2 regions of the Paenibacillus sp. cl130 genome follow, and region 1 is predicted to be linked to the other one. Evidence: a T-box and tRNA genes for the amino acid it is inferred to sense, from the RefSeq annotation. Region 1 holds a T-box; the other holds one or more tRNA genes.
The links. The T-box of region 1 lies ahead of BM358_RS16885 (valine--tRNA ligase). A T-box ahead of a tRNA ligase gene usually reads a tRNA of that ligase, here a tRNA-Val.
Positions count from the first base shown of each region.

Region 2: it has a tRNA-Val gene. The T-box ahead of BM358_RS16885 (valine--tRNA ligase) is inferred to sense a tRNA for this amino acid. The anticodon was not compared.

Region 1 covers NZ_FOYG01000006.1:24,149-39,103, forward strand. The annotation lists gene BM358_RS16885 (valine--tRNA ligase) at 1-2,112, opposite strand, end outside; T-box leader at 2,166-2,450, opposite strand; gene BM358_RS16890 (LysM peptidoglycan-binding domain-containing protein) at 2,522-3,853, opposite strand; gene BM358_RS16895 (RluA family pseudouridine synthase) at 3,980-4,894, opposite strand; gene hemL (glutamate-1-semialdehyde 2,1-aminomutase) at 4,891-6,195, opposite strand; gene hemB (porphobilinogen synthase) at 6,226-7,224, opposite strand; gene cobA (uroporphyrinogen-III C-methyltransferase) at 7,272-8,828, opposite strand; gene hemC (hydroxymethylbilane synthase) at 8,833-9,759, opposite strand; gene BM358_RS16920 (precorrin-2 dehydrogenase/sirohydrochlorin ferrochelatase family protein) at 9,761-10,408, opposite strand; gene ccsA (cytochrome c biogenesis protein CcsA) at 10,417-11,244, opposite strand; gene hemA (glutamyl-tRNA reductase) at 11,261-12,655, opposite strand; gene speD (adenosylmethionine decarboxylase) at 12,904-13,302, opposite strand; gene BM358_RS16940 (hypothetical protein) at 13,570-14,157, opposite strand; gene yihA (ribosome biogenesis GTP-binding protein YihA/YsxC) at 14,446-14,955, opposite strand, start outside.
Region 2 covers NZ_FOYG01000002.1:398,930-413,884, forward strand. The annotation lists gene BM358_RS08250 (MFS transporter) at 1-978, opposite strand, end outside; gene BM358_RS08255 (aminotransferase class I/II-fold pyridoxal phosphate-dependent enzyme) at 1,166-2,641, shown strand; gene BM358_RS08260 (DUF1292 domain-containing protein) at 2,748-3,053, opposite strand; gene BM358_RS08265 (hypothetical protein) at 3,133-3,690, opposite strand; gene BM358_RS08270 (MBL fold metallo-hydrolase) at 3,892-4,650, shown strand; gene BM358_RS08275 (DUF3892 domain-containing protein) at 4,773-5,009, opposite strand; gene BM358_RS08280 (GNAT family N-acetyltransferase) at 5,100-5,543, opposite strand; tRNA gene BM358_RS08285 (tRNA-Val) at 5,685-5,756, shown strand; gene nirD (nitrite reductase small subunit NirD) at 6,047-6,376, opposite strand; gene nirB (nitrite reductase large subunit NirB) at 6,389-8,821, opposite strand; gene BM358_RS08300 (ANTAR domain-containing response regulator) at 9,267-9,869, shown strand; gene BM358_RS08305 (anthranilate phosphoribosyltransferase) at 9,889-10,962, shown strand; gene BM358_RS08310 (assimilatory nitrate reductase catalytic subunit NasC) at 11,089-13,269, opposite strand; gene nirB (nitrite reductase large subunit NirB) at 13,356-14,955, opposite strand, start outside.

The DNA.
Region 1 (14,955 bases):
CCATATTTCCTCAGAGATAAACGGCATGAACGGATGAATCATGCGCAGCGTCCGATCCAATACATATGCAAGTACGGATTGCGTTTTCTTTTTCGCCTCTGCATTGTCGCCATATAGGGAAAGCTTCGCAAACTCAATGTACCAGTCGCACAAATCATCCCAAATAAAGTTATACAGAAGGCGGCCTGTCTCGCCAAATTCATAAGCATCTATTAGACGCGTGATGTCGCGTGAAGTTTCGTTTAGACGATGCAGGATCCAACGATCAGCGGTGCTCAAGTCACCAGTAATGTCTATATCTGCCGAAGTGACGCCTTCCAGATTCATCAGCGCAAAGCGTGACGCATTCCAGATTTTATTGGCAAAGTTACGGGCCTGCTCCACCCGCTCCCAGCGGAAACGAAGGTCTTGCCCAGGCGTGCTACTGGTGGAAATCATATAACGCATGGCATCGGTACCATATTGGTCAATCACGTCGAGCGGATCAACACCGTTGCCGAGGGATTTGGACATTTTTCTACCGTCCGCATCACGAACCAACCCGTGCATAAGTACGTCCTTGAACGGAATCTCTTCCGTAAACTCCAGCGCGGTAAAAATCATACGCGATACCCAGAAATAAATAATGTCATAGCCTGTAACCAAGACATTAGTCGGATAGTAGCGTTTGAGGTCCTCTGTCTGCTCAGGCCAGCCCAGTGTCGAAAACGGCCACAAAGCCGAGCTGAACCAGGTATCCAGCACATCCTCATCCTGTTTTAGCTTTCTGCCAGCGTACTCAGGCAAAGTTGTAGGGTCCTCCGCCGATACAATAACTTCTCCGGTTTCCTCATCGTACCAAGCCGGAATACGGTGCCCCCACCATAATTGACGGGAAATACACCAGTCACGCACATTTTCAATCCAATGCAGATAAGTACGTTCAAAGCGATCCGGTACAAAGTTTACCCCGTTGCCAGCCTTCTGCACTTCAATCGCTTTAGCTGCCAGAGGCTTCATTTCCACAAACCATTGTGTGGACAGATAAGGTTCTACAACTACACCTGTACGCTCACTGTGGCCTACTTGGTGTACGTGCTCTTCAATACGAATCAGTACGCCTTGCTCTTTCAGATCAGCGACGATTTGCTTACGGCAATCGCTACGATCAAGGCCCTGATATTTGCCTGCTTCGGCATTCATCGTTCCCGTTTCGTCCATCACCGTAATTTGTGGCAGCTGGTGACGTTGTCCCATTTCAAAGTCATTCGGGTCGTGAGCCGGTGTAATTTTAACCGCGCCGCTACCGAAATCTTTATCAACGTAGTCATCCGCAATGACCGGAATTTCCCGTCCGATGATTGGGAGCACAAGCGTTTTGCCAATCATTTGCTTGTAGCGTTCATCTTCCGGGTGTACAGCTACTGCTGTATCGCCCAGCATCGTTTCAGGACGTGTAGTAGCTACCGTAATAAATCCGCTACCGTCTTTCAGTGGATATTGCAGGTGATACAGATTTCCGTTCACCTCTTTGTATTCCACCTCAATGTCCGATAATGCAGTACGTGCAGCGGGGTCCCAGTTAATGATGCGTTTACCGCGATAAATCAGACCCTTCTTGTACAGTGTAACGAATACCTCGCGTACCGCTTGGGACAGTCCCTCATCCAACGTAAAACGTTCACGAGAATAATCGAGAGAGAAACCCATCTTTTCCCATTGATTATGGATATTATCCAGATAAAGTTCCTTCCACTCCCACACTTTCTCCAAAAACTTCTCGCGGCCCAAATCATAACGTGTCAGGCCTTCTTCACGCAGCTTTTGCTCTACCTTTGTTTGGGTAGCAATACCCGCATGGTCTGCCCCTGGCAGCCACAAGGCATCATAACCCTGCATCCGCTTGGCGCGAATAATAATATCCTGCAAAGTAAAGTCAAGAGCATGTCCAATATGCAACATACCTGTAACATTCGGTGGTGGAATAACGATTGTAAAAGGCTCTGCCTCCGGATGTTGCCCGGCGCGGAAATAGCCCTTTTCCATCCACGTTTTGTACCATTTTTGTTCTGCTGATTTTGGATCGTACGTTGTTGGCATTTCCAAGGTTGTCTTGTTGTCTTGTTCTGACATATCAGGATACCTCCATGATTTTTCAATTGGCAAATAAAAAAAGCCCTTCATCCTCAAAGGACGAAAGGCTGTTCTCTCGCGGTACCACCTTTGTTTCACCCCTAGTGTATGTATCCACTGATCCATTACACATGGTGTGACACTTTATGCAGATAACGGTTGCGGACCGGCCTTATTCTACCGTGAACCTCTTATCTTCCGTAGGAATTAAATGAGGAACCGTTCAAACAGGCGACTCCCGGGTGACTTCGGCCAGTAGCTTCCTGCGGAACCTCACAGCGCTGCAATTCCACTCTCTGAAGGGCTTGCTGCCTACTCTTCCCGATCTCAGTCTTTCAATAACTATACCACATCATACATTTCCCATTGACTATAGTCAACACCCGCTGTGCATTTTTCAGCAACCGGATCAAGGGATGTACAATACCTGTCCTTCTTCCACATGATGCTCCGCCAATCTGTTATACAGTTGAAGCTCACGTGTGCTGAGCTGATAACGGTCCGCTATGGTTTCCAGTGTATCCTCGCGCTGTACAATGCATAAGCGCACCTTGCGAAAAGGTGTTTCATCTTGTGTATGAAAAAAAAGGTTCTTCCACTTGGCATTCTCCCGCTCTTCTTCGGCTTTCTGATCCTGATCCTGCGGCTCCTGCTCCAATTGCTGCTGGTATTCGGCTTCCTTCACCGAACGGCTGGATTGGAGCAATGATGAGTAGACAACCGGGTCTGGCTCGTCTGCCCCTTCATCCTTTTTACTGTTAAGCGCCACACGCATCTCTGGCTTATCCTCAGTAAAGGTGTCATGGGCCTCGTGGTTCACCTGTTCTGACGCTTCAGGCCTGAAGTCGAAGTTATCTACTTGACTCGCCTCCAACTGTGGCTCCAGATAGACCTCGGACTCCGTGGCAGGATGCGGTTCATTCAACAAAGGGTCATATACTACATTGGGAGATGCGGAAGATAATTTAGGTTCATTCCCCCCTGTCCATGCTTCCTCTTGCTGAAATCCCCACACTTCCGGAGACCCATGCTCATGCTTGACCTCGGGAGAGCTGTCTTCAACTGCTTTACCCGTCCAAGGCTCATAGAACCGGTTAGAATCTACTGCCGACTCATAAGCTTGCTGTTCCGACGATGCCTTCTGTTCTCCATGGCCCTCAGACAGCTGTTCCCATGAAACAGACTCCTGTTGTGCTGGCACTCTGTAGGAGGTTTCAGGGTCTGTAACGTAATCGGAGGTCGAGTCATTGGCAGAATAGGCCTCTGCATGGCGATGCTCCCCATCGGCGGTATGGGATTGAACCGGATGCTCAGGTGCATGCACTACGGTGAATTCCTCATCCAGCCAGACCGCCGTCTCCTCCGCGTGCGAGCTTTCCACGCCATGCAAAGAAAGAACACCTGTAATGTTTAGACTACGTAAAGAGAGCAGGTCCACATCAAAATTTTCAATCTCGACAGAGATATCTTCCAATCTCCCTACGCGGTTTAGCGGAATGGTAATTTCCACAGGGATCAAATGATGAAGCTCGCTCGTAATCTGTTCAGGTGTGCGGTACACGCCCTCCAGCAGCAAATGCCCTCGCAAAGCGGCATGGTCGCCGTGGGTTACAACCTGAATGCGTGGCAGAAGCTCAATTTCCTCCAACTCAGCAATCCCGGCAGCTTCCTCCGTCAAATGAATGCGTTCATAAATATCAAAACGCAAGCCTTGCGGCTGATCATTCTGTTGTTTGTTCAAGGATGGCATCCTCCTTTGGGCAGTCTCCGCACATCCTCTGACTTCTGGTCAGGCGCACGGAAACTCCATATTGCAAACCGTTTCTAGGTTCAAGTATATGCGCCAAAATAGAAGGCATGCCATCTTTTATAGCTGTTTGTGCAGCTTTTGAAAATCATCCGGCCAAGCATCCTCCACCGTAATTGTTTCGCCACTCAGCGGATGACAGAAGGTAAGACGCTCTCCGTGCAGCGCCTGCCTGCAAAAATCAGTAGCCCGACCCCCGTATAATACATCCCCAAGCAACGGGTAGCCAGCATGACTAAGATGTACGCGAATCTGGTGCGTCCGGCCTGTCTCCAGCGTCAGATATACGAGACTCACTGCACTTGAACCGCTTCCCCATACTTCCCCGAGTTCAATATGGGTAACCGCCTTCTGCCCAGTCGGAGATACACGACGGCGCTGCTTATGATGCCTGTCCTTGCCAATCGGCCAATCCAACGTTCGCAGTGATGGAGGTACTTTCCCTCGTACCAAAGCTACATACCTGCGGCCGATATCCTTAGCTCTCATTTGCTTGTCCAGCTTAAGCAATGCAAATTCATTTTTGGCATATAGCACTGGGCCCGTCGTATCCACATCCAGGCGATGTACATGCCGTACCGCCGCATGTATGCCATTCATCTCATAGTAGGATGCGACAGCATGATCCAACGTCAGCGGACCATCCTGCACAGCGCCGTCCGGATGTACTGCCATACCTGCTGGTTTATGCACTACCAGGCAAAAATCATCTTCATACAGTACCTTTAAATCATACCAACGAGGGGTGATGCCAAGGTTCATTACAGGAAAAAGGGCCAGCCGCAGCCGGTCCCCTGTAAGTTCAATCTCTTTTTCATGACGCAGTCTGCGCCACAGCTTTTCCGGTAATTCCAAACGATTCAGCAACCACTGATCTACAGCATCAGCGCTGTTTTTTTCCCCGTCTGTGACTTCCCGTCCTGGAGTGACCTCCAGCCACGGTCCTCTTCTTTTCCAGCCACCTTGCCAGCTCATAGACGTTTGAGCGCGCGATAGTTCGCCTCAATGGTGGCATCAATATCCTCTACCGTATGCACGCCCGACACAAACATACCCTCAAATTGAGATGGTGCCACACTAACTCCCTCATTCACCATTTCAGTAAAGTAACGGCGGAAGTGGTCCTGATTACTCGTTTTAGCTGTGTCAAAATTGACAACCTTTTCTTCTGTAAAAAATGGACAAACCATAGAACCCACGCGATTGATCGTGACAGGGATACCCAGCTCGCTCGCATTACGTTCGAATCCGGCTTGAAGCCTTGCTGCCCGCTCTTCCAGACGATCGTATACTTCTGGCGTCAGCAATTTAAGTGTCGAATAACCTGCTGCCATAGCCAGCGGATTTCCGCTAAGCGTACCCGCTTGATATATTGGTCCCGATGGAGCAATCTGCTCCAGAATATCGCGACGTCCGCCGTAAGCACCTACAGGGAGTCCACCACCAATCACTTTACCCAGACAGGTAAGATCCGGCGTCACACCAAAGCGACCTTGAGCCGAATGAAGTCCAACCCGGAATCCAGTCATTACTTCATCAAAAATCAGCAGACTTCCGTACTGCTGGGTTACCTCACGCAAACCTTCCAAAAATCCAGGCTGTGGCGGTACAACGCCCATATTGCCTGCTACTGGCTCGACAATAATTGCGGCAATCTCTTCGCCAAATTTCTCAAAAGCTAGCTTCACCGAAGCCAAATCATTATAAGGGACGGTGATTGTATGGGTGGCCACGACTTCAGGTACACCCGGACTATCGGGCAAGCCTAAGGTCGCAACACCAGAGCCTGCTTTAATCAGCAAGCTGTCCGCATGACCGTGATATGATCCCTCAAATTTAAGAATTTTACTACGGCTCGTAAATCCGCGTGCGAGTCGAATCGCACTCATAGTCGCCTCAGTTCCGGAGTTAACCATACGTACAATATCCATGGAAGGAACACGTTCACAAACGAGCTTGGCCATTTCAGTTTCTGCCAACGTTGGTGCGCCGAAGCTGGTTCCTTTTACAACAGCAGCCTGTAAAGCTTTAACCACTTCGGGATGTGCATGCCCCATAATAAGCGGTCCCCATGAACATACATAGTCTAAATAGGATTGACCATCAATATCATATACGCGCGATCCTTCGCCATGGTCGATATATACAGGTGTAATCCCAACAGATTTAAAAGCCCGTACCGGGCTGTTTACGCCACCCGGAATGTATTGTTTTGCCTCATCGAAGGCTACTTTGGAGTTCGTATCCTTGCGCACTGTTCGTTGTTCATCGATCAATCTTACCACTCCTATCTTCTGAAAATAGACTTATTGCTTCAACCATCTTGCCGCATCCTTGGCCGAATAGGTAATAATCATATCTGCACCCGCACGCTTCATGCTTGTCAAAATCTCTAGCACCATTGCTTTTTCATCAATCCAGCCTTGAAGAGCTGCTGCCTTGACCATGGCATATTCACCACTAACGTTGTAAGCCACCATAGGCAGATCAAATTGATCCTTAATCGTGCGCATCACGTCCAGGTAAGAAAGAGAAGGCTTCACCATCAGCATATCCGCACCCTCCAGCACATCAGATTCCGCTTCTCGCAATGCTTCACGTGCATTAGCAGGATCCATCTGATAGGATTTACGGTCACCAAACTGCGGTGCAGAATCAGCAGCTTCCCGGAAAGGACCATAAAAAGCAGACGCATATTTGACGGAATACGACATAATCGGAATATGTGAAAAGCCTTCTAGATCCAGCCCCTGCCGAATCGCCTGTACAAAACCGTCCATCATATTAGATGGCGCGATAATATCCGCACCAGCTCTGGCCTGAGAAACGGCTGTACGTACCAGCACCTCCAGAGATTCATCATTCAATACTTCACCGCATACCTCACCATCATGCTCATGCATGTGTACCATACCGCAGTGTCCATGGTCCGTAAACTCACACAAACAAGTATCAGCCACAACCAGCAGTTCGGGATAACGAGACTTGATCAAACGAGTTGCTTCCTGAACAATACCATCGTCCACAAAAGCCGAAGTCCCTACACTGTCTTTTGTTTCCGGTATGCCAAACAGGAGCACGGCGGGAATGCCAAGCTCACTAATCTCTTTCAGTTCTTCCTCCAGCCGATCCAGAGAAAAACGGTATACACCTGGCATAGAGCTAATTTCCTGTTTCACTCCAGTGCCAAATGTTACGTAAATCGGTTGGATAAAATCAGCGGGATTCAATACCGTCTCACGCACCATACTGCGGATTGCAGCTGACTGGCGCAAACGACGATGTCTAGTAAAAGGAACACTCATGAATACAAACCTCCATTTTTTATACATTCATTAGCAAAAACAAAAAATTATAATGTCATAAGAGTACTTGATCGTTTCCAGTCACATAACGATTGAATCAGACTTTCAATGGTTGCCTTCTCTGACATAAAACTCACAGTCAAACCGGCTTGGGTAGCTGTCTCACCGGTCAAAGGACCGATCACAGCAATCGTAACTCCCTCCAGCAGCGACAACGGATCATGGATCCCCATTTGTCTGAGCGCTTCCAGAAAAAAGGTGACGGTTGAGGAACTCGTAAACGTAATCGCGTGAATGGCACGTTCCTCAAGCAGCTTGAGGAGCTCGTCATCCTGTGTGTTGGCTGCCAGCACCGTTTGATACAAATCAGCCTCGGTCACATGAAGGCCCATCTCCCTCAGCTTTTCTGGCAGCCACGACCGAGCTAGATCACCCCTTGGGAGAAATACATTCTGCCCTGCCTGCAAATCCTGCTCAAACCCTTCGAGCAAGCCCTCTGCCTGAAAAGGGCCTTCGATCTGTTCTGCTGCAATTCCGTGCGTCCGAAGCGCGGCTGCTGTAGCCGGTCCGACTGCGGCAATACGCGCTTTGAACAACGCGCGTACGTCCTTGCCCTGTTCCTTTAAGTGCGTGAAAAAGTATTCCACTCCATTAACGCTGGTAAAAAACACCCAATCATATTCAGGCAGTCGTGCAAATGCCTCTTTAATTTCCTGTTTGGTTGGCTCGTCCATAGGGGCGACAGTCTGAATAACTGGAAATTCATAAGGCTCGCCACCAAGCTCTTCAATCCGGTGAACCAGACTGCTGGCCTGCGCACGCGCGCGAGTAACTAAAATCCGCTTGCCAAACAAAGGCATGTCCTCAGCCCATTTTAACTGTTCACGTTGATTGACCACTTCTCCGACAACGATGACGGCGGGAGGCTGAAAATTCGCGGCCTTCACCTTAGCTTCAATATCCGCCAGCGTACCCACCAGCGTATCCTGCTCGGCGCGGGTCCCCCAACGGATCAAGGCAACAGGAGTATCTGACGGCTTGCCGTGTTTTATGAGCTGTTCACTGATATAGCCGATCTTTGCTACACCCATCATAAAGATCAGTGTGCCCGTTGCGTTCGTCACTTTATCCCAATGAATACTTTTGTCGAGTTTATCCGGACTTTCATGACCTGTAATGATAGAAAGCGATGAGGCCATATCTCGGTGTGTGACTGGAATGCCCGCATAGGCGGGCACACTGATCGCTGATGTGATGCCGGGTATAATTTCATAGGAAATACCGTGTTTACGCAATAGCCCGGCTTCCTCGCCGACTCGTCCAAATATAGTGGGGTCTCCCCCTTTAAGACGAACAACTGTTTTGCCCTCCAAGGCCAAATCCACCAGCAGCTGATTAATTTCCTCTTGCTTCATGGTGTGACGATCTGGCAACTTGCCGACATATATTTTTTGGGCACCTGGCTTCATCAGTCCCAAGAGGCGTGGGCTTGCCAATCTGTCGTACACAATGACATCGCCCAATTGAATGCATTCCCAACCCTTGACCGTAATTAATCTTGCGTCTCCGGGTCCTGCACCTACCAAATATACTTTTCCTGCCATGCTATCATCCCCTCACCTGCGCCAGAATCTGTTCCGCTCCTTTGGCTATCAAACTGGCCGCCACCGCTTCTCCCAGCTTTTGCGGATCATTTCCCTGGAGCGTTTCCTTCAAAATAACCTCGCCATCTGGCGATCCTACCATGCCCGTGAGGCTGATTTCTTGACCAGCCCAGACCGCATGAGCCCCGATCGGCACTTGACATCCCCCATTTAACACGCCCAGAAAGGTTCGTTCTGCCGCAACGGTAGCTGAGGTATCCCGGTCGTTGTAAAGGCGCAGCAAGGCCAATAGCTCTTCGTCGCTCGCACGACATTCAATACCCAGCGCTCCCTGCCCAACCGCCGGCAAACAGTCTTCTTCCGGTATATAGGACGTAATTCGCTCTTTCCAGCCCATCCGATGCAAGCCTGCTGCCGCCAAAATGATAGCGTCAAAACCTTCCGTCTCCAGCTTTTTCAGACGGGAATCAATATTACCACGCACAGGCTCCAATTGTAGATCAGGTCGCATGGACTTGATTTGACTGGCTCTGCGCAGGCTGCTCGTGCCCACCTTTGCCCCTTGAGGCAAATCCTCCAGGCTCTTGGCGCCCAATGTGATCAGGCAATCACGTGGATCCTCACGGCGCGGCACAGCGCCGTTGACAAGCCCTTCCGGTAATTCGGAAGGCATATCCTTCATACTATGTACTGCCATATCAATCTCACCAGCCAGCATGGCCTGTTCAATTTCTTTGACAAAAAGCCCTTTGCCACCCACTTTGGACAAGGTTACATCCAATATTCGATCACCCTTGGTCAGGATTTTCTTCACGACAAATTGCAAATCCATTCCATGCTCCGCGCACAGCGCGTTCAAATCTTCAATGACATGCCCGGTCTGAGTTAACGCCAGCGCACTCTGTCTGCTGCCTACCACAATTGTTCGCATGTTATTCCTCCTGATTTTGCGCAATCCATAGGTCTATTTCTTTTTCGGTCCAAGCCATAAATTCATGACGGCGTATTTGATCCAAAATTCCGCTACTCGCCAAGCGCCTCAGTAGTTTGGTCCTTTGCTGTGGAGAACTTATCTTATGTTTGATGATCTGTCGCATATCGTGCATGAAATCCAGATATGGCTCGTATTCGCTACCAAACAACGTATCCAAAGCTGATGTAATATCAGCGGTCACAGCAGGGCCAGCCCCTTCTGTGGAAATACTAATCGTCAATCTTCCTCGTCGAATGATACCCGGCGTTATAAAGTCTCCATCTTCCGATCGATCCGCCACATTTACCAGTATACCCCTTTGTCTGGCCTCATGCGCAACCTCATAATTCACTTCTCTCTGGTTCGTCGCCGCATATACAAGAAAGGCTCCCTGGAGGTCACCCTCGCGATATACGCGATTTACCCAGTGGAGCTGCTTGTGATCCGCCAGAACCTGTAAATCCGGCGTTATATTCGGGCTAATGACGGTAATGAATGCCCCACTTTCCATCATCCCCTTTACCTTTCGTTCCGCAATCCTACCGCCACCTACAACACAACAGATCCTATTCTTACAATTCAACGAAATCGGGACAAAATGCTGCAAAAGGCTTTTCACTCTCCCGTCCACTGATGAAATACAGACCAGGAATTCAGCAAAAAATTAAGAATCAATAGCGTGTAGCCCACCAATGCCCACTTTGCCATCACAAGCCCTGAACGCTGATTCAATCTTTTGCTCACTAAAAATACAATATACACGCACAAGGCAATCGCTGTCATCAGCACCTTGGTATCGAGCAAGAGACGCCAGCGTTCCTCGGCAATAATAGAAATAACGGCAACTACAATAGAGACTCCCAGCAAAGGAGTACCAATCAACAGCGCCATATGCGTATACCGATCCATCATTTCCAGACTCGGCAGGCGCCTGATCGTGTCATTCCATTTCTTTACTTTCAATTTACGATGCAAAAACAGATATAACCCCGAAAATACAGCCGCTACCGTCATTGCTACAAAACCAAGATTAGCCAGCGCAATATGAATCAGGAGCAGCCCATGCACTGTATGCCAATTTCCAAGCGGGTTGTCGAGAGGCTTCATCCATATATTGTTGAGCACTAGCACTGCAAAACTAATAATATTAAGCAGCAATACCGCAAATTCGGATCGCTGATAACGTGTCAGAATCAAAGAAATCAGTACCAAAATAACTGAGAACAGAAATAGAAAATCATAGGTCACGAAAATAGGAAGATGCCCTTCATTCCAGGTTCTTATCCCCATATAAGCAAGCTGGAGCACCAGAACGACAACAAGAAGCCCTGTACCTGTCCGTTTAGCATTCGCATTGCGACGAATCCCATCCGAGAATACAAACAGAAGGCTCAGGGCAAAAACATAAATCATTGAATCATATATAAGCATGCCTGAAGCCACGTCTGTTCACCCACCTTTACAGGCTGGCCGGCGCAAACGACGCTGGCAAAGCCTGAGCCTGAACGGTCTTTTCATGAACACCGGCTTCCGGTTTCATTAACGCAGATGCATCGCTTTTATCTACTTTCTGAGCGGCGTCATCCAAACGATCCTCCAGAGCAAAAATGTGGCTAAACATGTCTAGGGCCTCATTTCCCTGCTTTTGGACAGCCAGTTCCTTTACCCGATTGATCGGATCATGCATCATCTGATTCAGCATACTCTTCGTCAAGCGGCTAATCACTTTGCGTTGCCGTTCATCCAGCTCGGGAAGCTTATTGAACAAGCTTTCCAACGTATCCTGATGTACAGACTCCGCTTTTTCCTGTAATGCACGAATCACCGGACGCACTCCCATCGTTTTCAACCATTGATAAAACTCGCTAAGCTCATCTTCGATCATATGCTCGATTTTTGTAGCTTCGGTACGGCGCATTTCCAAATTGCTCTCCACGATCCCTTCCAGATCATCAATATCGTACAGGAAAACATTCTGTAATTCACCAATAGCCGGGTCGAGATCACGCGGAACCGCAATATCAATCATAAACAAAGGACGGGACTGTCGACGTTTCATACTTGCTTCAACCCGAGTCCGATCCAGAATATAACCCTGGGCACCTGTCGAGCTAATAACAATATCCACATCCGCCAACCGATTCATGCCTTCCTCCATCGTAACCGGCGTTCCATGAAACTTGGAGGCAAGGTCTTCCGCACGGGACAAGGTTCGGTTTGCTACAATAACCTCGGCTGCTCCGCCGCTGTACAAATGCTTAACAGTAAGCTCGCTCATTTTACCAGCACCGAGAATCAGTACCTTTTTATCGGTAAACATCCCGAAAATCCGTTTGCCCAGCTCAACTGCTGCATAGCTGACAGATACGGCACTTTCTCCAATAGACGTCTCCGAATGGGCACGCTTGCCCAATGTGACGGCCTGCTTAAACAACATATTAAACCACGTTGCCGTAATTTTCTGGGATTGAGCCTGAAGAAAAGCGTTCTTTACCTGTCCCAAAATTTGTGTTTCTCCGATTACCATAGAATCAAGACCACAAGTCACACGGAACAAATGCCGAATCGCCTGCTCGTCCTCATATATATATAAATGTTGTGTAAATTGATCACGCGGAATGCCAAACCATTGCTCCATAAAACTGCGTATAAAATAACCGCACATGTGAAGGCGGTCCACCACAACATATATTTCAGTCCGATTGCAGGTTGCGACAACTACGCCTTCCAACACACTTTTGGTAAGTTTGAGTTGTTCCAGCGCTTTTGGCAAATCTTGTTCTGCAAATGTAAAACGCTCTCTGACTTCCACAGGCGCCGTACGATAATTCAACCCAACAACGACGATGTGCATTGCAAATTCACCTGCCTAAACTGTAATAAGAATAACCACTGTTATCATAAACTATGTTAATTATATCACAGAAGTCCGAATCTCCTCCGGCTGTTTTATGAATTGTTTATGAAAATTGGATGGCTTTCATGAACATCTAGCACGTTCTGTATGATTTGATTTAGTGTAAACCACTTTTAAAACAAATAACCATGGAAATGTTCCATGGTTATAATATAGGACGCACAAATGGCTCCATAAAGAACGATTTACACTAACTCGGCCAGCTTGCACTCCGGTGATTCCACCTGAAGTTCTCCCAAGCCGCGAATCAGCTTCTTCGCATATGTTTTTTTCGGTTTTAGAACGGATACCAGGTAATCAATAGCCAGCTGCGGATCGACAGTCTCACCGCAAGTATAACAATCAATAGCGGCAAATCCTCTCTCAGGATACGTATGAATAGAGAGATGACTCTCCGACAAAAGTACAAGCACGGTAGCTCCCTGTGGTTCGAATTGCTTGGATTGAACGGACATCACCGTTGCTCCGCAAGCTTCAGCTGCTTCAACTAATTGAGCCTCCAAAAACTGCGCATCATTCAGCAATTCAAACTCAACACCCCAAGCATCTACGGCAACGTGTCTTCCGAAAGTTGAGTACTCCAATTCCATCTTTCGGTTCCCCCTTCCTAGGAATAAAATGTTTGAAAAAATTTCATCCGCTAGGACCTACGTCATTCACTTCCCGAGGGAATAACCTCTCGCAACATTCAATGTCCTGAGTGAATCCTGGTTCCTATATTCATTTTCAACGAGATTAAAAATAACATCTATGTGCAGCAAATGCAATCATTTTTTTGGAATAAAAAAGCCCCTTTCGGTAAAGAAAGGGACTACACTGCATAACGATTCATTCCATATATTCATGCCTTATTAAGCTTCCAGTGCAAATAATTTTGAGCAACTCATTCGAAGCTTGTGGTCAATCTGTTCCAACTCCGAGAAAGTGCGCGCCAAATTCCGCTGGTCAAGCAACGAATTAATGAGATGATATACGTCTGATATTTCATTTTCGACGTTCTGATGCTGAAAAAGCTGTTGCAGTTCCTGCACCGTATTTTTATATTCAAATACCAGCTTAGAGTCTAAGGCATTCTTCTCCATAATTTTACGAACCGTACCTTCATTATAAAAATACACCATAGTGAATCCTTGATACATTCGATAAACGATGCCTTCACCCTTAAAACGAACAAAAAGTTTGCGTATAAACAGGGTTAGTTGCGGATGAATTAAGCGGCAAGTCAATTCACACACTAATGCTCCCTCTTTGGCTTCAAAAAACAAATGAACTTCCTCACCCGCACTATGCTCCAGAACGATTTCCTGACTTCCGTTATCCAAAACTTTAATGTGGTAATGCACCTGCGGATCATCCACTGCCCGCAAAAATTCGTCCATTTGAGTTTCCGACAAGGTCAATGTGGTTTTAACATACTCTGTGGCTAACCGCTGAGCCATACCAATCTCCTCAATTCTTTCCTGAACCTATAAGTTTAAGCTTTATGCTTTATTATACATCAGACCTACAGTGCTTTTCTTGCACATCAATCATAAATTTCCGCCATACATCGAAAAAAACAGAAAATAATGAGGTTGAGACTGCATTATCCTCCATATACACTCACTTTTCTGCTTAAAGTCCACGAGTTCCTTTAGTTATTATATATTATTCCTACCATTTTAGTAAGCTTATTTTCCCGAAGCCCGAATCATGAAAAAAGGACGCCCTTAAGGACGTCCCTAGCCTTACAATTCCGTCTGCTCTTCGTCGTCATTCTCTATATAGCTGGAGATGACAGACCACAGCTCTTCCTTGCCCATACCTTCTTCGGATGAAAAGGGGATAAACAATCCCCCGGGAAGTATTCCGAGTTCCTGCTTGATTACTTTATAATGCTTTTCTCGTCGCGTTTTAGGGATTTTATCTGCCTTCGTGCCTACAACACATACGGGAAGCCCATTATGACGCAGCCAATCATACATCATGATATCATCCTTGGACGGCGGATGGCGTAAATCTACCATTTGAAGCACCAGTTTGAGTGGCTCACGCTCCAGCAAATAAGACTCAATCATCTGCCCCCAAGCCTTGCGGGACGTTTTGGATACTTTGGCGTAACCGTAACCGGGAAAATCGACAAAATAAAGATCATCATTAATCCGGTAATAATTGAGTTGCTGGGTTTTACCTGGCGTAGAACTGGTACGCGCCAAATTCTTACGGTTAATCAACCGATTAATCAGTGAAGACTTTCC
Region 2 (14,955 bases), on a different contig from region 1:
GATTGAAAAGAGAAACAGTGTAATTCCGGCTAGCAAAAAACCAACATGTAGAAAATACTCCGTTCCAAGTCGGTCGACCAACTTGCCGCAAGGGATCAGTGCCAGCACAGTCACCCCACCGCCTGCAATCAGGAGGACGCTGTACAGGTTTGGTGAAATCCCGAGGTCCGTCCGAGCGTATAGCGTCAGTACCGGGCTGATTAAACCGATAACAAAAGACTGCAAAAACAGCGCCGGGTAAATTAACGGATTGACGTTAAGCTTTGTTTTGAGCACGCCAATCGTCTCCTGGATTCCTTTCAGAACTCCCCGCTTCTGCTTTATGTGCCCATCAGACGACACTAGAGCGCTCTGTTCGAGGTCACCTTTGTTAGCAGACCTTTTCGGTCCTGGCAGCATGAGAGCAACCAACAACAATACAACACTGCATCCTATCAAAATCATGAACACCATGCCGTAAGAATGCCCATAGTGGGATATGGCGAAGTTCATAATGAGCGGACCCAATCCCGTTCCGCCCATAGACGCAATTTCCAGTGTGCCCATCGCCGCGCCATTGCTGTTATTAGGCCCGGACATTTCGGTCGTTCCGGTCATAACACAAGGCCAGAGCGGAGAAGTACCCAGACCGAGCAGCAGACACGCGACGACGAGCCACACGGGCTCTGACAGTACGCTCAGCATAATAATAGCTACAAGCGTAAACAACAGTGCGGTCGACATCGTTCCACGGTAACCAAGCCGTTCAGCCATCCAGCCCGCCGGTGCCCGGAACGCATTGTCTCCAAAATATTGAAGTGAAAAGGCTAAACCAATAATCCCGGCTGACAAACCAAGCGTTTCTCCCATATATACCGGAAGGATGGATACCAGAAGAGATCCTTTCATAAATTCGACTAGAAATACCAAAACCCACAATTTGCTAAAAAAAGGAGTCCACAGCCGCTGCGGAGCTTCTTTTCGTCCTTTTTGCCACATCTAATCCACATCCTCCACCTTCGTTTTTTGGCTATAAAGACCGGGTTCTCCGCCTACTCCACTCTTTCGCAAATAAATGCGCCCTCAATCGCTTGCATTCCTACTTCAAACTGCTATACTCAATTTTGTTCTATTATCACTTGCACAGGATTGTCGAAATCCTGCACGAAAGGTTGTGACAACACTAATGAATCAAAGCAACACCCCGCTTTTTACTGCTTTGAAGAAGCACGCTCAGAGCAACCCGGTTCAATTTCACATCCCAGGTCATAAAAAGGGAGTCGGAGCAGATCCGGAATTTCGCGAATTTATGGGGGATAATGCCTTTTCCATAGATATGATCAACATCGCTCCATTGGACGATCTGCATCAACCAACAGGTGTCATCGAAGAAGCCCAAAAGCTTGCAGCAGATGCCTTCGGAGCAGATTATACTTACTACAGTGTACAGGGGACAAGCGGAGCCATCATCACCATGATTATGTCCATTTGCTTGCCAGGTGATAAAATTATTGTACCCAGAAACGTACACAAATCTATAATGTCTGCCATTATCTTTGCTGGTGCAAAACCAGTATTCATTTCTCCAGTCAGTGATGAAAATCTCGGTATTCACCACGGGGTTACAACCAAGTCCGTACGCCGGGCATTGGAACGCCACCCTGACGCCAAGGGCGTCCTTGTTATCAACCCGACATATTACGGTGTGTGCGCCGACTTAAAAGAAATTGTAGATCTCGCTCACAGCTATAATGTGCCGGTCCTGGTCGATGAGGCTCACGGGGTACTGATTCATTTTCATCCTGATCTACCGATGTCCGCCATGGAGGCGGGAGCAGACATGTCAGCTACAAGTGTCCACAAGCTGGGCGGTTCCTTGACACAAAGCTCGATCTTGAATGTAAATACGAAAAACGGATACGTTAACCCACAACGTGTACAAACGATTTTCAGTATGCTGACAACGACATCCACTTCGTATCTCCTGTTGGCTTCCTTGGACACATCCCGACGCAACCTGGCACTTAACGGTCATGAAATAGCACAACGCGCCCTTGATTTGGCTGAATATTGCCGCTCAGAGGTTAACAAGATTGAAGGACTATATTGCTTTGGTAGTGAAATTCTCGGCACGGAAGCTACCTACGATTATGATCCAACCAAAATTACGGTTCATATCCGCCATTTAGGTCTTACCGGATACGATGTGGAAAATTGGCTGAGAGATCACTACAATATCGAGGTTGAGCTTAGCGATATGTACAATATTCTCTGTTTGGTGACCCCTGGTGATACCAAAGAGGAAATTGAAATTTTGTTGAAAGCTCTGCGTGAGCTGGCTTCTCTGCACTATTCCACAGGTCAGGAGCATGAGCTGGTTGTAAAGATACCGGATATCCCTCAGCTCTCCCTCATTCCAAGAGACGCTTTTTATGGAGATACGGAAATCGTGCCTTTCAAGGAATCTGCTGGCCGCATTATTGCAGAATTCATTTATGTGTATCCACCTGGTATTCCGATCTTACTGCCAGGAGAAGTTATTTCGCAGGACAATATTGATTATATTGTTGATCATGTAGAAGTAGGCCTGCCTGTTAAAGGACCTGAGGACCGAACAGTACATCAGGTGAAGGTTATCGTCGAGACTGACGCTATTTCATAATATTGAACTGTCAACACATGCTTACAAAATATGTTGATAGCCAACAAAAAAAGCCCCCATTTGGGGGCTTTTTTCTTGAAGAGCTATGCAGCTGCTACATCCAATTCTATTCGTATTGGGCAACAAGCTCGCTATATGCGGCTTCTACACGTTTCCACTCATCTTCGTCCTCAATATTGTAAAGCACCATTTCTTCGTTTTCTTCTTCCATACGAAGAATAATGCCATCCGCTTCGGGATTGCCTCGCTCAAGCAGAAGAGCATAAACGTGATCTTCTACGTCAAAGGTCTCTACAAGCACCATTTCTACATCTTTACCATTTTCATCAGTTAGCGTAAGAACCATTTCTTCATGTTCGTGGTCATGATCGTGGTTGCAGGCTTCACCGTGTTCATGTTTGTGATCACTCATGGAAATACCTACCTTCAAATTGTTTTATTTTCCCCCGTATCGTAACATGATCAAGGGTGCAGGTCAATTTGTGGTATGCCTAATTTATCGCTGTAATGACTTTTTCGGACACCAGGGTATAGCTGCCGTCTTTGCTCTCTTTAATGTAGAAACCAACCCGGTAATTCCCTGCTGTTTTGAAATCATACGTAAAGTCGTTCGTACGGAACCAGAAGTTATCCTTTTGCGCTCCTTTGATATCTTGAGACTGAATATCCTTCACGTTGCCTGAAGGGTCGGTGATCGCTACCTTCACTCCGGAGATATCTGTTTTCAAGGTATCAATTTGACTGAATACATTAAATTTCACTTTATTGCCTTTATTCACGTTACCAAACACCGTATCTCCCTTGAACAGGAACATATGCACGTTAGGCTGGTCGAAAACAACTTTTCCACCGGATGGATCAAAATTTACAAGTCCGTTAAAATCACGGATGGGCACATAGGTTTTCCCATCAATGACAACTGCGCCATCTTTTGACACTTCTCCATTAATAATCAACTGCACTTGGTCCTTGGCGGATTCCGCCGAAATGGCGGTCCCTCCCATTATTGAAAAGGCCATCACTAGGGCCATCACTTTTCTCCATTTCATCACTACTAATCCCTCCATCGTTATCTGTTTAAAACCTTCTGTCGTACATTTATACCTAGCTCAGCCGCACAAGTTGCGCTGTGTTTCACAAATTGTCCAAAGTTTTTACATAAGGAGCCAAATCTTTAGTTCCAGCAGCATAGGTGATAAAATACGACTGTAGAATGTCCTAGTACACAAAGTCCGGAGGGATAATCCATAATGAGCCTAACGATACAAATGCTTGGCACAGGCAGTGCCTTTGCCAAGCATTATTACAACAACAACGCGCTGCTGGACAGCGGAGAAGGCAAACTGCTGATCGATTGCGGTACAACCGCTTCTTTAGCATTACACCAAATGGGCGTCCCTTTGCCTGATATTGGCGCAATTTTAATCACACATATTCACGCAGATCATGTCGGAGGTTTGGAGGAATTCGGTTTTCAAATGAACATTCTCCATCGTCGCAAGCCTCTACTTTATATCGCCGAACCACTAATCCACCCTTTGTGGGAACATACGCTCAAGGGCGGAATGTCACAGCAAGGTATGATTGACAAGCTTGAAGATGTATTCGAGGTAAACGTAATAACGCCTGGTGTACCCACTACATTAGTATCGGGTATCCAGGTGGAGCTAATCCCTACAAGGCATATTCCGGGTAAAAACAGTTATTCCATATTCATTAATGACCGCCTTTTTTATAGTGCAGATATGGTTTTTGACCCTGATTTGCTTCATCATCTGGTGCATGAACGAGGATGTCGGGGTATTCTGCATGAGGTTCAATTACAAGGCGCTGGAGAAGTCCATACGACGTTGGACGAGCTGCTAAGCTTGGCGCCATCTCTTCAAGAGCGGATTCATCTGATGCACTATAGTGATGATATGGAACAATTCAGGGAGAAGGCAGGAGTCATGTCCTTTCTAGAGCAGCAACGAGTATATCAACTTACAGAGTTGGAACGTGCAGAGTAGCATGCTAAATACAGTTTGAACAATTAACAAAAAGCCGCCTGGCTTTCCTACAAAGGATAGCCAGGCGGCTTGCTGTTCTTGAATATAATGATGAACTTGCATTCTAATGTTGCGAGTTAAGGTCAGAACAATGGCAGTTGATCCAGGTTATTAGATGGATCTCCATCGGCATCTCCCCGAATTCGTTTGCTTCCATCCTTGGCCTTGAAAACGTTAACGCCTGCAATTGAGCCTGCCTCAATCTCGTTCAATGCTTGGTTATAATCTAAAACCCGACCAGTAGATGTCTGAAAAGACGTAAGGTCGCCATCCCCGTCTTTACGTACTGCTGTAATTTGCTCTCGTTCTGTATCAGCCATACTGTATCGCTCCTTATCCATAGTATTATAGTGGAGGAACTTTTACTAGCATGCACATTGTACAGATTTGTATGCACCTTACGCTGTCGACTACAACTTTTTGCGCATACGTACATGCGTTATTCCCGCATCGTCAAAAGGTTCATCGGAGATCGTCTCATAACCGAGCTTTTCGTAAAACTTCTCGGCTTGACATTGGGCATCTAGCAGCGAGTATCTTAACCCCAATTCACGTGCACGTTCCTCCAGTGCTAGCAGTAATACACGTCCATAGCCTGCCGCACGATGCTCCTTGAGAACGGCAATACGTTGCATTTTAGCTGTATCTTCCTCATAGTATGTCAATCGACCAGTGGCCACCATTTCACCATGTTCACAAATTAGCAAATGATGGGCCGTATCTCCCAGCTTGTCATAATGGTCAATTTCTAAATCAAGAGGAACCTTTTGCTCTTCGACAAACACTTTGGTACGGATCGATATTGCCTCCTGTAGCTGTTCCTCTGTTGTTACACTTATAATTTCTGCGGCCATCATCTGTTCCCCCTATCATTAATTCCAAATTGCAAACTCGCTAAATTCGAATTATATATATAAATGGTCATGAAGTACAGGCTGACTTCTATTTTTTCACTTTACATATATGGTTAATACATGATATTATCTAGTAACCGCAGGACGGTAGCTCAGCGGGAGAGCATTATCTTGACAGGGTAAGGGTCATGGGTTCGATCCCCATCCGTCCTATTCGTCAAAAGCCTTGATTCTCAAGGCTTTTTTTATTTGTCTAGAGATAAAGCGAGTTATCCTGAGAAAAGAAGATAGGTCATTGACTAAGATTTAGCAATAACCTATTTTTTAATTTAAATCATACATATAAGATAAAAAAGCCGCCCGAAAAAATAGGGTCGACTTTTCTGTATACTCAGATCATTGCACTTTAACAACACCACTTCTTCAACAAAGCCTTTCACCTTGATCCTTCTATTATATAGAAGAAAAAAAGCAGAACCATCAGCACAATACGTATAGAACTCTTAGATTACGATATAAACCGCCCCGCTCTCACTATCAATCTCCGTGGGGTAAGCAGTCACACATCCAGTATCCGGCTCTTGCACCCGGCCAGTGGAAAGGTCAACTTTCCAGTCATGGAGCGGACAATGGACCGCTGAGCCACATATCATTCCTTCGGATAACCGCCCCCCTTTGTGCGGACAACGATTCTCAAGCGCATGCACGCTGCCATCGCTCAGACGGAATACAGCTATCTCTGTATTATGAATGCGAACTGTCCTTGCTCCACGTCGGTCAATTTCGTTCAGATCAGCTATTCTGACTCTGTTGGTTGTCGTATTGGTCTCCATTTTGTCAGCCCCCTATTCCGTTACTGCCTTAAGTTCCGGCAACTGTACAAAATTTTTGCGCAGCTCTTCGTTGTGAATAATTTCGTGCCACGGATCAGTCGTCGTGCTTAACGTCTCTTCAATTCTGGTCACCAGTTGTTTCCTCGTCTCTGCATTCGCGAGTGCCTGTTTGACGGATTCAACTCCGACCCGTTCCACCCAATGGGCTGTGCGTTCGTTCCAATTGGCCTGCTCGCGATAATACTGCAGATAGGCACCGGTCCATTCCATTACTTCATCCTCGGTTTTAACGGTACAAAGCAGTTCAGCTGCCCGAACCTTAATACCGCCGTTACCTCCAACGTAGATCCCCCAGCCACCGTCAATAGCAACGACGCCTAAATCCTTTATCGTCGCTTCAGCGCAGTTACGCGGGCAACCAGATACAGCCAGTTTGACTTTGGATGGCGCATTCAGCCGTTCAAATGCCTTTTCCAACCGAATGCCCATACCCATAGCATCCTGAGTGCCAAAGCGGCAAAAGGTGTTACCTACGCACGTCTTAACCGTTCGCAGCGTCTTTCCATAGGCATATCCAGACGGCATATCCAACTCGGCCCAGATCCCCGGCAAATCCTCCTTTTTCACACCAAGCAGGTCAAGACGTTGGCCACCCGTAAATTTAACCAGAGGCACATTGTATTTTTCTGCGACAGCAGCAATTTTCTTCAGATCGGCAGGTGAAGTAACTCCTCCATAAATGCGGGGCACGACAGAATAGGTGCCATCTTTCTGTATATTGGCATGGTACCGTTCATTCGTGAATCTGGATTCCTTCTCATCCTCATAATCCATCGGCCATACCATACCTAGATAATAATTGAGGGCCGGCCGACATTTCGTGCAACCTTCCGGTTCGTTCCATCCCAGCACATTCATCACTTCTTTGACGCTCTTCAATCCCATCTCCCGAATGCCATCAATGATCGCTTCCCGGTCAAGCGTCGTACAACTACAAATCCCCTCTTTCAGCGTTTCTCCGGCTTCTGCGCCTGCGTATAGCTGTAAGAGTCCCTCCACTAATGGCTTGCAGCCGCCACATGATGCCGATGCCTTCGTACATGCCTTAATCTCCCCGACACTCCGGCAGCCAGCCGCAACCGCCTCTCCAATGTCACCCTTGGATACACCATTACATCCGCATACAATTTCGTCATCAGGCATCTGCTCCAGCATCATGGCGCCACTAGCTTCAGGTTGACCGGGATTGAAGCCAAGTAATAACTCTTTCTCTCGGCCAACCACCGACCCGCCACTTTTGATCAAAGAAAACAGCATGGCTCCGTCAGACGTATCCCCAAACAGAACGGCTCCGATCAGTTTTTCGTCCTTGATCACGATTTTTTTGTAGACGCCGCCAATATCATCCTGATACCGCAGGGAACGTGTTCCCGGTTCATCCTTGTAATGCCCTGCTGAAAACACGTCGACACCCGATACCTTCAACCTTGTAGAAGTGACGGAACCACTGTAGCCGGGAGTCTCCATTCCCGCGAGCCGCTGAGCCAGCACACCACCCTGCTCATATAATGGAGCTACCAGTCCGTAAGTGATTCCCTGGTGTTCTGCACATTCGCCAACGGCGTATATGCCAGGGACATTCGTTTCCATGTAATCATTTACGATGATGCCACGGTTTACAGGAATTCCCGCCGACACCGCCAGTTCAATGTCTGGTCTGATGCCTACCGCCATAACGATCAAGTCTGCTTCCAGCTCACTGCCATCGGCAAATTTCAATCCTTCCACGCGACGACGGCCCGTAATAGCCGCCGTTCGCTTATTGACCAGAAAAGTCATTCCCTGCTCCTCCAGCTCGCGCCGGAGCATAAGGGAAGCAGCCTCATCCAGCTGCCGATCCATAATATATCCGTTAATATGAATAACTGTGACGTCCATCCCCAAGTTAAGCAGCCCCCTAGCTGCCTCTAGCCCAAGCAATCCGCCGCCGATAACAGCTGCTTTTTTGTGCGTCTTTGCCGTCTCCATCATCGTTTCACAGTCACGAATATCCCTAAAACCGATAACACCCTCCTTGTCGGCCCCTGGAAGCGGCAGAATAAAGGCTTTAGAACCTGTTGCCAACAACAACAAATCATAAGAGATGCATACGCCGGAGCGCGACGTCACCTGCTGCTTTTCCGTATTGATGGCTGTGACAGGATCATCGGTATACAATCGAATATTGTTGTCTTCATACCAACTCCAGTCGTTAATGACAATATCCTGCAAACCAGCCCCTCCCGCCAGAACGGAGGACAGCATGATCCGGTTATAGTTTGGATGGGGCTCGGCCCCGAATACCGTAATCTCATAGCTACCTGGTGCAAGCTTCAGCAAATGTTCGAGAGTGCGTATCCCCGCCATTCCGTTGCCGATCAACACTAACTTTTGGATATCGTTCATCAGGTCACTTCCCTTCCATTTGTATCCTCAAAACATAAAAAGCCTGCTTCACATATGGGGATTCAAAATATCCCTCCACATGAGAAAACAGGCTCCATTGCCGTTTCATCGAATACGCCGTTGTATCCATCAGAGTATGGAATTAAAAAGTATTGTAGCTAATATATAATGCTTCAAATGATATGTCAACATTCCTTACGCATAAACTTATAAAAATTATATTTTATCACCATGTAACATATCTATGACGTATAAAATATCACTCCCCTACAAAATTAGGATTGATTTTCAGTCCAAAACACGCCAAAATGGTTTAAAAGTCCGTTTTAGCTTGATGATGATGAAAAAAATAAGCAGGCAGACAAAATCTTATGTCATATTTGTTATCAATGATTACTATCCCCATCGCTAACTACCCTTCATGTTACAGAGAGGAGGAGCCCGCTTGCGTTCCTTGTTGGTAATTCACTTACATTCTGACTATGTATCTGAGCAGACACACGCCGTTTCCTCATGGCAGGCAGGACCTGAGCACCTTTTAGAGTCCAACGGATACCTAACCCTGCCCTGCCGCAATGAATCTGAAATCAAACAGCTAATTCTTAATGCAGACGCGGCGGTACTAAACATACCTGTCGGCACTATCAGCATATGGAGTGGCAGGCTGGAGCAAGCCAAAGCGATCCCATTGCTCTGGTGGTGCAGCGCAGAATCAGCGCTATCATCGACAGAGGCCTGTGAAGCTGATGTCACTGTCGATGGCATTCTAACCCCTTCTATGGCAGCCCATGAGCTGAATTGGGCTCTTCATTTTAGCGCCAAACGCTTTTTTGAACGCCAGCACTGGCAAAGTGAACGCAAGCAACTGACCGCTCGGCTGGAAGAACGCAAATGGATTGATATGGCGAAAGGAATACTTGGGGAAGTAAACGGTATCCCGGAAGCGGAAGCATATGATGTGCTACGCAAAAAAGCAATGAACGAACGCAAACGTATCGTTGATGTGGCCATCTCCATCGTCAAAGCACAGCAAATGCTAAAAGCATAAATCTGAAAGGGGCCCGAACATGAATATCATTGAAATATTAAAAGAAGTTGGTCGCGGCAAAAGGGGCGCCCGGGATCTGAATTACGCCGAAGCCGAAGCTGCTGCCGAACTTATTATGACCCAGTCAGCAACCCCTGCTCAAATCGGAGCTTTCTTTGCCGCGGAGCGCATTAAAATGGAGAGTGTTGCCGAGTTGGAAGCATTTGTAAACATCTGCCGTAAATATACCCATCGCTTTCCGATGCAGGAAGGGATTGATTTCGCCGGTCCGTACGATGGCAGAAAGTCTTCATTTATCGCCACCTTCGCAACGGCCTTTCTACTCGCCTCATGCGGAATTCCTGTAACGATGCATGGCAGTGCACCTCTCCCTCCCAAATGGGGTGTTACGCTCCCGCTTTTGCTGCAGGAAATGGGGGTAACGTCCCGGAACATGACACGTGAAACCGCCATTCATGCCGCGAAGCTGACTGGTGTACTGTTCGTTGCCTCCGAACAGTGGTGCGCGCCCCTGCGAGATATGCGGCCCATTCGCGAAGAGCTGGGGCTTCGCACAGTGCTGAATACTGCCGAGAAACTGGTTGATTACGGTTCTTCCCCGTATATTGTATTCGGCGTTTTCCACAATACTGTGCTCGAGAAGACGGCGAAACTCATGCAAAATCTGAATTACCGCAGGGCTCTGATCGTCCAGGGGAGCGAAGGATCGGAGGATCTGTTCATCGATCGGCCGACCCGGACTTACCTGCTTGCTAACGGCGAGGTATCACTACAGGTTATTGATCCGGAAATGTACGGGCTGGATTCGGTGGTACCCGAGCATAACTGGACCCCCGCTGAACAGCTGCGCATTACGGAGGAAGTGCTGCAAGGCACAGCTTCTATAGCCTTTTCGAATCAAGTGTTACTCAACAGTGCGGTCCGACTGTTCGTTGCAGGGCGAGTCGACTCCATAGAGGAAGGTTTGTATACCTGCAAACCGCTGCTAGAAAACGGGGACGCCTGGGGTTTGTATTGTCACTGGCGGGAAGCTATGCTCAGAAAAGAAATAAAAACAGGAGCAAGCAGATCCGAAACCCGAATGCATTTTTAATTATTGGCGTCACGCAGTCTAGGGATTGCGGGCCCTAAACTATCCAAGTCAAATAGGCCAGCCCCTCACTCATACAAAGGGGGCTGGCCTTTTATGCAAAGAAAAAGTCACTTACTCAGTCCTGCTCTAGAACTCAGACCATTCCCCATTATCTGCACTTGTTGCAACTGCAGCCAGATGAAGGGGACGGATACGCACAGCAGCCGTTTTGAAGCCAGGCATCCGGCAGAACGGATCAAGATCGGGTCGAGTCGCCCGATTTACATTTTGTATCCCACCCCAATGCATGGGCACGAAGAGCGTATCTTCGCGGATATGTGGTTTGATCCGGCTGCGGACAGTGAAGCTACCGCGCTGTGATGCTATTTCTACCCACTCCCCGTCCCTGATATGCCAGCGTCGCGCTGTCCGCGGATGAATTTCTACATAATTTTCAATCTCTCGTGCGGCCAGCGACGGACTTCTGCGCGTTTGTGCACCAGTCAAATAGTGAGCCAGCACGCGGCCGTTCGTCAAAATAAGCGGGTACTCCTCTGATATCTCCTCTCCTGCTCCACAGCTTTCAACCACCGTAAAAATAGCCTTTTGATCGGAATGGGCAAAGGTTTCCCGAAACATCGTATCCATACCGGCTCTGTCCGTAGACGGGCATGGCCAATATACCCCTTCTTCACGACGCAGCCTGTCATATGTGATCCCATAATAATCGGCAGGACCGCCCCGGCTGGCAAGCCGCAGTTCTTCAAAGATATGCTCAGCATCCCTGTAAGAGAAATAGCTGCCCTTGTTTAGCTTTGCAGCTACCTGACACAAAATGTTCCAGTCATCTCTAGCCTCGCCTGGTGCGGACCTCGCCGCTTCCCGTAGCAGAACGCGGCCCTCCAGATTGGTCATCGTCCCCGTATTCTCCAAATAAGACGTCACAGGCAAAACAACGTCGGCCATCCGCGCGGTTTCAGTGAGAAACATATCCGCCACAACCAGCAGATTCAGCTTTTTGAGGGCTTCCTCCACCAGCCGGACATTCGGGTTAGATACAACAGGATTAGAGCCCATCACGAACAAAGCTTGGATTTCTCTCTGATGGACAAGCTCCATCATTTCATAGGCGGACACTCCCTTACCCGGTAAACTGCTTGGTTTTACTCCCCACACGGACGCCACATAGGCTCGATCTTCTTCATCCTCAATTGATCTGTAACCAGGAAGCTGGTCAGCCTTTTGGCCGTGCTCTCGCCCCCCTTGCCCGTTTCCCTGACCTGTAATAGCTCCATAACCGCACCCTTCCCTTCCAATCTTGCCAGTGGCCAGCACCAGATTAAGAAATGCACGCACCGCCATATGTCCATCTGTCTGCTGTTCAACACCCCTGGCCGTAAAAACGATGCCGGTCTCCACACTGCCAAAGGCACGTGCTGCCTGCTGGATCATTTCTACCTCAATTCCGCACAACGCAGCTGATTCGTTCAGATCCACACCCTTCAAATGAGTCAACAGCTGATCATAGCCGTTGGTCCGCTTGCGGATAAACTCTTCATTCGCAAATCCTTCGTCCACGATGACCTTTAGCATGGCATTAGCCAGCACAGCATCCATACCTGGCTTGATTTGCAGGTGCAAATCGGCAGCAGCCGCCGTTGGTGTCGCGCGCGGGTCAATCACGATGACAAACGCACCGTTTTCCTTCGCCTCGTGAAAATAAGGCATTAACGTCGGCTGGCATTCAGCGATATTCGTGCCTGCAAGCACAATACAACGAGCCAACGGAATATCAGCCAGTCTGCAGGTCAGTCCGCGATCAACGCCAAACACTTTACTGCCAGCGGATGCCGCTGCCGACATGCAGAAGCGCCCGTTATAATCGATATATCGCGTACCTACAGCCACCCTGGCAAATTTACCGAGTAAATAAGCCGTTTCATTGGAGAGTGAACCTCCACCGTAAATTCCGATTGCATCGGGACCCTGTGTGGACAGTAGCGTAGAGAAACTGCTAGCTATAGTATCCAACGCCTCCTCCCACTTGACGGGAACAAGTTTGCCCTCTTTGCGTATGAGGGGCTGTACCAGCCTTTCCGCATGAGTCGCATGCTGATGCGCATTCATTCCCTTAATGCACAGCCTACCCTGCGAGGCTGCATTAGGTTTCCCTTCCGCCTTATACACTGTACGGATGATACCCGCAAGTGTCTCCGTACCCGCACTAACGGTCATCTTACATTGCACGCTGCAAAACGGGCACTGCGTATCCATTACTGCCGATACATGTAGCCCAGCTTCCGGTTTGCCTTCTCCTGACTGACACATCAAAGTCACCTCCCCTTCGCCATTTTTCGGAATTTTATTGTCTGCACACGATAGAATATCGCCACAACTGAACTCAACCCATCACATCATCCTGTCAGCATTGTGGTCCGCAGGCTACCCGCCAGTCCACTTCGAAGAGCAGCGTCAAGCACACTTTCCCGTAATGCCAGAACGCCAGTCCTTTCAATCCACTCCCACATTTTCTCCCCATACCGGGCACTATGTCGGTATATTTGCAAGCAGGCTACAGCCATCAGGACCGCTTCTGCCGGGTCTTCCTCCAATCCAAGCAGCTGCCCCTGGCGAACTGGATGCTCTGCATGGCCACCGGCATAAACCTCCCAGCCTACTGGAGATCGGGATATTCCAATATCGTGGACAAGTACACCTGCCGGATACGCCGATCCAGGACAAATAGCAACTGTAACCAACGCGGGCAATGCGAGACTTCCCCATAAAGTTACCAACCGCTCTCTGAGCCAGGCTACTTCTACAAATGCCTGATCCATCAGGTCCGACTCAACAAAAGCCCGATTCTCGGCATTTAGGTTCGTAAAGCGCAGACCCGCAGAGGGCGCTTCTCCTCCGTACTGCGGTGTGACCTGAACCACAACACCAGCACCTAATGGATTTGTCGCAGATCTGTCGCGCAACCCAAGGGATTCCAAATAATAAAGTACAGCCGGCCGACACAATTCACACCCCTGCTGTCTAGTCCAACCGAGACGGGACACTACTTCATCTGGAGTCTGACAGGCTGCGTCCACCATAGCTGTTTTAAGCGAATCATGATCGTAATGCGTACATCCACACACAGGGACTACTTCTTGGGCGGTCGGAGTAACTACAGGTCCGGAAACTGTCGATTGGGACAAACTATTTTTGACCAGTGCAGCCACCAGCGGCCGACAGCCCCCACAGGAACCGGATGCTTTGGTCCGGCTCTTCACCTCTTCCACCGTCTTCAGCTTATCCGTAGTGATCGCTCGCAAAATAGCCCCCTTACTCACGCCGTTGCACGCACATACCGTTTCCTCTTCCGGCAGTGCGGCTGCCGCATCCTCCGCTTTGCTTCCGCCGTTATCCCGGGATGTTAGCTCTGTAGCGGGTGCGCCGCGCTGTACCATTCCGAGCAGCGAGGTGCTTTCCGCCGTATCTCCGAACAAAATGGCGCCAGTGACAGCACCGCCGTGCATCATCACTTTTTTATAAACCTTCAGCATCCCGTTATATTCCATGACTGCTGTCTCGTTTCCCTCATCACGAATGTCTCCTGCGGAAAACACATGGATTCCCGCTACCTTGAGCTGCGCATACGGAACCGTCCCTTCATAGGGAGCCGTTTCACGACCACAAATAACTTTTGCCAGCACTTTGCCCTGCTCATATAGCGGCGCCACTAGCCCGTATGAAATCCCGCGGTGCTCAGCACATTCGCCGACGGCATAAATACCAGGAATACTCGTGCGCATATAATCATCTACGACAATGGCACGGTTTACGGTCAGACCGCTGTCCTGAGCTAATTCGATATTCGGTCGGATACCAACCGCCAGCACAACCAAATCCGTTTCCAACCTGTCTCCGTCCGCAAACATCAATCCATGCGCCCTATTTCGGCCTATGATGTTGACCGTTTCCTTCACCAAATGAAACCTCATGCCCTGTTGCTCCAGCTTTCGCTGC